Regions from separate parts of the Streptomyces sp. NPDC006463 genome, predicted to be linked through region 1. Evidence: riboswitches for the same ligand, from Rfam matches in the RefSeq annotation. Region 1 holds a riboswitch; the other holds the start of a gene.

The links. A riboswitch is a leader RNA that binds a small molecule or an ion and turns the genes downstream of it on or off. The one in region 1 is predicted to bind S-adenosylmethionine.
Region 2: linked by a shared signal. The riboswitch ahead of thrC (threonine synthase) and the one ahead of ACFYOB_RS05525 (aminotransferase class V-fold PLP-dependent enzyme) in region 1 are both predicted to bind S-adenosylmethionine.

Annotation. Positions count from the first base shown of each region.
Region 1 covers NZ_JBIAHP010000002.1:375,130-378,530, forward strand. The annotation lists gene ACFYOB_RS05520 (ferredoxin) at 1-529, opposite strand, end outside; gene ACFYOB_RS05525 (aminotransferase class V-fold PLP-dependent enzyme) at 543-1,967, opposite strand; SAM riboswitch class IV at 2,209-2,325, opposite strand; gene trpD (anthranilate phosphoribosyltransferase) at 2,415-3,401, opposite strand, start outside.
Region 2 covers NZ_JBIAHP010000014.1:98,500-101,900, forward strand. The annotation lists gene ACFYOB_RS25290 (MoaD/ThiS family protein) at 1-180, opposite strand, end outside; gene thrC (threonine synthase) at 217-1,515, opposite strand; SAM riboswitch class I at 1,509-1,665, opposite strand; gene ACFYOB_RS25300 (glucosyl-3-phosphoglycerate synthase) at 1,852-2,829, shown strand; gene ACFYOB_RS25305 (trehalose-6-phosphate synthase) at 2,876-3,401, shown strand, end outside.

The DNA.
Region 1 (3,401 bases):
CCCCCGGCCGGGACGGGCGGCGTTCGACCAGCCAGAAGAGGTAGTCGCGCAGGTAGGCGCCGATGCCGTCGTCGATATACGCGACGTAGGCGCGCGCTCCGGCCGCCGCGTCCCGGAGCTCCTCGCGATCGGACGTGACCCAGTCGCCCCACCCGAGGGAGAACGCCCACTCCCGCACCCGGCCCCGGTCGCGCCACCACTCCCGGACCGATTCCGGGGTCCAGTGCAGGTCCCCGTCGCGGCCGTACCCCGCGTAAGCCTCCTCGCAGGCGGCCTCGCGGAGGTCTGCGACCTCGCCCGGGCCGCGGGGCTGGCGGTAGACGAACTCCTGACCGTACGCGTCGTCGTACAGCACCAGGTCGGGTGCGTGCACCCGGCCGGTCCAGCAGGTGTCGGTCTGCGCCCCGTAGAACGGGCCCGGTACGTTGCGCCAGTTGCGCTCCTCCCACCGGCCGTCCCAGCGGGCTCCTGCATACGGGGAGTCGGCGGGCAGCGCGACGAGCGCCGGTATCGGGTCCCAGTACGTCACGGGGCGAAGCCTGTCAGACGGCGGGGACGCAGCGGCCCTCCTCCGTGCGGTACTGCCACTTCGCACCGTCCGCGACGAGTTCCTTCACCGCGCGGACGAAGCGCTCCACGTGCTCGTCGGGGGTGCCGGCGCCGAAGCTGACGCGGATGGCGTTGAGGGACCGCTCCCCCGGGGCCGCCTCCGGCGCGCCGCATTCTCCCTGGGCCTGCGGCTCACTGCCCAGCAGGGTGCGGACCAGCGGGTGGGCGCAGAAGAGACCGTCGCGGACGCCGATGCCGTACTCGGCGGAGAGGGCGGCCGCGAAGTGGGAGCTGTTCCAGCCGTCCACCACGAAGGAGATGACGCCGACGCGCGGCGCGTCGTCCCCGAAGAGGGACAGGACGCGGACCGCGGGGACGCCGGCCAGACCCTCCCGGACCTTGGCGATGAGGTGGCGCTCGCGGGCGACCAGGTTCTCGAAGCCCGCCTCGGTCAGGGCCCTGCAGGCCGAGGCGATGGAGTAGACGCCGATGACGTTCGGGGAGCCGGCCTCGTGGCGGGCGGCGGTGGTGTGCCACTCGACGTCCACGCCGCCGTCCTCGCGCCGGGCGACCTTGCGCGAGGCGCCGCCGCCCGCGAGGTACGGCTCGGCCTCCCGCAGCCAGTCCGCGCGCCCGGCGAGGACGCCCGAGCCGAAGGGGGCGTACAGCTTGTGCCCGGAGAAGGCGACCCAGTCCACGTCGAGGTCCTGCACGGAGACGGGGTGGTGCGGGGCGAGCTGGGCGGCGTCCAGGACGATCCGCGCGCCGTGGGCGTGCGCGGCGGCCGCGAGCTCCTTCACCGGCCACAGCTCACCGGTGACGTTGGACGCGCCGGTGACGCAGACCAGGGCCGGACCGTAGGGCTCCCGGTCGGCCAGGGCCCGCTCCAGGGTGGCGACGGCCTCGTCCGGGGTGCGGGGGGCGTTGAGGTAGGTGACCTGCGCGTCCACCCACGGCAGCAGCGAGGCGTGGTGCTCGGTCTCGAAGACGAAGACCTGGCAGCCGGCCGGGAGCACGGCGGCGAGCAGGTTCAGGGAGTCGGTGGTGGACCGGGTGAAGATCACCTGGTCGGAGGGGCGGCAGTCGAGGAACCCGGCGACCGTGACGCGGCTCTGCTCGAAGAGGTCCGTGGAGAGCTGCGAGAGGTAGCCGGCGCCGCGGTGCACGCTGCCGTAGTACGGGGCGTACGCGGCCACGTCGTCCCAGACCCGCTGGAGCGCCGGGGCGCTGGCCGCGTAGTCGAGGGCCGCGTAGGTGACCTCGCCACCGGTGACGAGCGGGACGGTGACGTCCCGGCCGAGGACCTGCAGCGGCTCGGCACAGGCGGGGTCGGTCGCGGCGGTGGCGGTGGCGGTGGCGGTGGCGGTGGCGGTGGCGGCAACAGCGACGGCGGTGGCGGCGTTCAGGGATGCGGACATGGCGAATCTCCCGGCAGGCAGGGGTGAATGGCTTCGGTGTGCCCGTACTCGGGTACGGCTCGGCGGCCGACCTGGGGGTCCCCCGGACGGAGTCTGGGGGAGGTACGGGAAGTTCCCGGACGGAGGCGGGTACACGGAAGTGACCCTGATCCGAGGGTGAAGAAGGGGCGGAGTCGCCCTATCGCATTCGCTTGCTCACGAAAAAACGCTCCTCGAGAGACCAGGACCCCTGGTGTCGAGGGATCCGCGCTTGCCGTAGACCTTTCTGCCTACGGCCTGGTCATCACCCGGGGCACCCCGCCACGGAAGGAGGGTTGCCGGACAGCAAGCCGGGGCCTAAACGCTGTCACTCGTGACCTGTTCAGCATCCTGCCACATGATCCCCCGTGCGCAAGACCCCGGTCCGAATGGCGGACCGGGGCCTTGGCCGAAAACGATCAATCGGAATCAGGCGTTACTGGCCGTCACCCAGCGCTCCAGCGCGGCCCGGGCCGCACCCGAGTCGATCGACTCCGCCGCACGGGTGATACCGGCCGCGAGCTGCTCCTCCAGCGAGCCCGTGCCCGGGTCCAGGGCCACCAGGGCCGCCGCCGAGTTCAGCAGGACGGCGTCGCGGACCGGGCCCGTCTCGCCGGAGAACAGGCGGCGGGCGACGTCCGCGTTGTACGAGGCGTCCGCGCCGCGCAGCTCCGACACGTCGACGAGGGCGATGCCGACGTCCCGCGGGTCGAAGGGCTGCTCCGAGACCTTGCCGTCCCGGACCCACCACACCCGCGAGGTCGCGGTCGTGGTCAGCTCGTCCAGGCCGTCGTCGCCCCGGAAGACCAGGGCGGAGGAGCCCCGCTCGGCCAGCACGCCCGCCACGATCGGGGCCATCCGGGCGTCGGCCACGCCCGTCGCCTGGGCCCTCACCTTCGCCGGATTGGTCAGCGGGCCGAGGAAGTTGAAGGTCGTCCGGATGCCCAGCTCCTTGCGGGCCGCGGCCACGTGCCGCAGCGCCGGGTGGAACTTCACCGCGAAGCAGAAGGTGATGCCGGCCTCCTCCGCGACCTCGGCGACCCGCGCCGGGGTCAGGTCGAGGTTGACGCCGAGCTTCTCCAGGACGTCGGAGGCCCCGCTCGCGGAGGACGCGGCCCGGTTGCCGTGCTTGACCACCTTGGCGCCCGTACCGGCCACCACGACCGCCGACATCGTCGAGATGTTTACCGTCTTCGCGCCGTCGCCGCCCGTGCCGACGATGTCCACCGTGCGGCCGGGCACCTCGATCAGGTTGGCGTGCTCGTACATCGTCCGTACGAGGCCGTTGATCTCCGCGACCGTCTCCCCCTTGGCCCGCAGCGCGACCGCGAAACCGGCGATCTGGGCGTCGGTGGCCTCCCCGCGCATGATCTTGTCCATGGCCCAGGCGGTGTCGTCGGCACGCAGGTCCTGGCC
Region 2 (3,401 bases), on a different contig from region 1:
GTAGACGTTCACGAAGCGGCGCAGCTTGCCCTGGTCGTCCAGGACGCGGGCGGCGATGCCCGGGTGGCTCTTCTCCAGCGACTCGATGACCTCGGCCAGGGTCGCGCCCTCGGCCGGGACCTCGGCCTGGCCGCCGGTGTAGGTGCGCAGGATGGTGGGGATGCGGACGTTGACGCTCATGGCGCTACTGCCTTTCCGGTAGGGCTTGGGAGATGGTCAGGCCAGGCCGGCGGCGCGGAACGCGTCCAGGCTCGGGCGGATGGTGGCGGTCTGACCGCTGTCGGCGGCCACCGCCTCCAGGGTCTTGAGGCCGTCACCGGTGTTCAGGACGACGGTGGTGAGCGCCGGGTCGAGCTGCCCGTTCTCGATGAGCTTCTTCGTGACGCCGACGGTCACGCCGCCCGCGGTCTCGGCGAAGATGCCCTCGGTCTGCGCGAGGATCTTGATGGCCTCGACGACCTGCTCGTCGTTGACGTCCTCGACGAAGCCGCCGGTGCGCCGGGCGATGTCCAGGACGTACGGGCCGTCCGCCGGGTTGCCGATCGCGAGGGACTTGGCGATGGTGTTCGGCTTCTGCGGGCGGACCACGTCGTGGCCGGCCTTGAAGGCGGTGGACACCGGGGAGCAGCCCTCGGCCTGGGCACCGAAGATCTTGTACGGCTTGTCCTCGACCAGGCCGAGCTTGATCAGCTCCTGCAGACCCTTGTCGATCTTCGTCAGCTGCGAGCCGGACGCGATCGGGATAACGATCTGGTCGGGCAGCTGCCAGCCGAGCTGCTCGCAGATCTCGTACGCCAGGGTCTTGGAGCCCTCGCCGTAGTACGGGCGGAGGTTGACGTTGACGAAGCCCCAGCCCTCGCCCAGCGGGTCGCCGATGAGCTCGGAGCAGAAGCGGTTGACGTCGTCGTAGTTGCCCTCGATGCCGACCAGGTCGCCACCGTAGACACCGGCCATGACGACCTTGCCCTGCTCCAGGTCGTGCGGGATGAACACGCAGGAGCGGAAACCGGCCCGGGCGGCCGCGGCGCCGACGGCGCCGGCCAGGTTGCCGGTGGAGGAGCAGGACAGCGTGGTGAAGCCGAAGGCGCGGGCGGCCTCGACGGCGATCGCGACGACGCGGTCCTTGAAGGAGTGCGTCGGGTTGCCGGAGTCGTCCTTGACGTAGAGCTTGCCGGTGACGCCGAGCTCCTTGGCCAGGTTCTGGGCGTCCACGAGCTTGGTGAAGCCCGGGTTCAGGCTCGGCTTCGAGGCCACGTCCGCGGGGACGGGCAGCAGCGGCGCGTACCGCCAGATGTTGTTCGGACCGGCCTCGATCGCGGCTCGCAGGGCCTCGGGGTCTCCGGTCGGGAGGTCGTAGGCGACTTCCAGAGGTCCGAAGCACTCGACGCACGCGAAGATGGGTCCGAGCTCGAAGCGGGTACCGCACTCGCGACAGGAAAGGCCGGTGGCAGGTCCGAGATCAACAGAGGTGGGATGCGTCTGTACAGCCATGATGGCGAGGCCCTTTCTCCTCATCTTCCCCATGGCGCACTTCGCCATGAGACGGAATTGGCACCTTCCCTAGCCGGGGACCTCGCTGGGGTGCGTGAAAACGCATCGCGAGAACCGACTGGAGGGTTGCCGGGGCTTCAACGGGCCGTGTCCCTCTGCCCCTCTGGATGAGCGGTATGGCACCGGGTTGCGCGCGCTATGGCGCACCCGGGCGTTTGTGCGCAAGGACCCCCGGCATGCGGTGGTCCTTTGCGTTGTTCAAGACTGTAACCGAAGGGCCGGGCGGTTGAGACAGCCGTCCGAACCGCGAGATGGATCGCATATCGGTCCGAACAAGTGACGATGCAGGGAGTACCGAGGGTGCTGGAAGAGGTGGAGCGCTGGCTGGCAGACCGCTCCTGGTCCGCCGCCGACCGACCGCTCGACCAGCTGCTGGACCGGAAACGGGCGGCTGGGACCACGGTCAGCGTGGTGCTGCCCGCGCTCGACGAGGAGGCGACCGTCGGCGCGATCGTCGAGGTGATCCGGCGCGAGCTGATCGAGGGACTGCCGTTCCCCCTGGTGGACGAACTAGTGGTGGTCGACTCGGGCTCCAGCGACCGGACGGCCGAGGTGGCGGCGAAGGCCGGCGCCCGCGTGGTGCACCGCGACGAGATCCTGCCGCGGATCCCGGCGCTGCCCGGCAAGGGCGAGGTGCTGTGGCGTTCCCTGCTGGCCACCGACGGGGACATCGTCTGCTTCGTCGACGCCGACCTGCGGGACTTCTCGGCCGACTTCGTCTCCGGGATCGTGGGGCCGCTGCTGACCGAACCGGACGTGCAGTTCGTCAAGGCGATGTACGACCGCCCGCTGGGCGACGCCCCCGGCCAGGGCGGCCGGGTGACGGAGCTGGTGGCGCGCCCGCTCCTCAACCTGCACTGGCCGCGGCTCGCCGGTTTCGTCCAGCCGCTGGGCGGCGAGTACGCCGTACGCCGCTCCCTGCTGGAGCGGCTGCCGTTCCCCGTCGGGTACGGCGTCGAGCTGGGCCTGCTGGTGGACGCGCTGCACACGGTCGGGCTGGACGCGCTGGCCCAGGTGGACGTGGGCGTACGGGTCCACCGCCACCAGGACGGGCAGGCGCTGGGCCGGATGGCCGCGGCGATATACCGCACGGCGCAGCTGCGGCTCTCGCGCGGCCACTCCCCCAGCTACCGCTGGGGGTACCCCCACGTACGGCCCGAGCTGACGCAGTTCGAGCGGGGGCCGGAGGGGTTCGTGCCGCGGACGTACGCGGTGGACACGGAGGAGCGGCCGCCGATGCTGAGCGTGAAGGAGTACGCGCTGCGCAGCGTGGCGTGACGCGGGGAACGGTTTGAGCGGACCCGGGCCGGGCTAGGTTCGCCGCATGGCTTCTCAGGTACTCGTCGCCGCCAACCGCGGCCCGCTCTCGTACGCCCTCTCCGCCGAAGGCACGCTCAGTGCCCGGCGCGGCGGGGGCGGTCTCGTCTCCGGACTCTCCGCGGCCCTGGCGGAGCAGCCGGACGCGGTGTGGATCTGCGCTGCTCTGTCGGAGGCGGACCGGGAGGCGGTCCGCCGGGGCGTGGCCGAGCCCGGTGTCCGGATGCTGGACATCGATCCCACGGTGTACGACGACGCGTACAACGGCATCGCGAACTCGGTGCTGTGGTTCACCCACCACCACCTGTACGAGATCCCGCGCACGCCGGTCTTCGACGCGGAGTTCCGCCGCCAGTGGGGGTCCTACGTGGAGTACAACCGGGCCTTCGCGGAGGCGCTGGCGCAGGAGGCGGCGCAGGGCGCCCGCGTCCTGGTGCAGGACTACCACCTGGCGCTCGTGCCGGGGCAGTTGCGTGAGCTGCGGCCGGACCTGCGGATCGGGCACTTCACGCACACGCCGTGGGCTTCGTCCG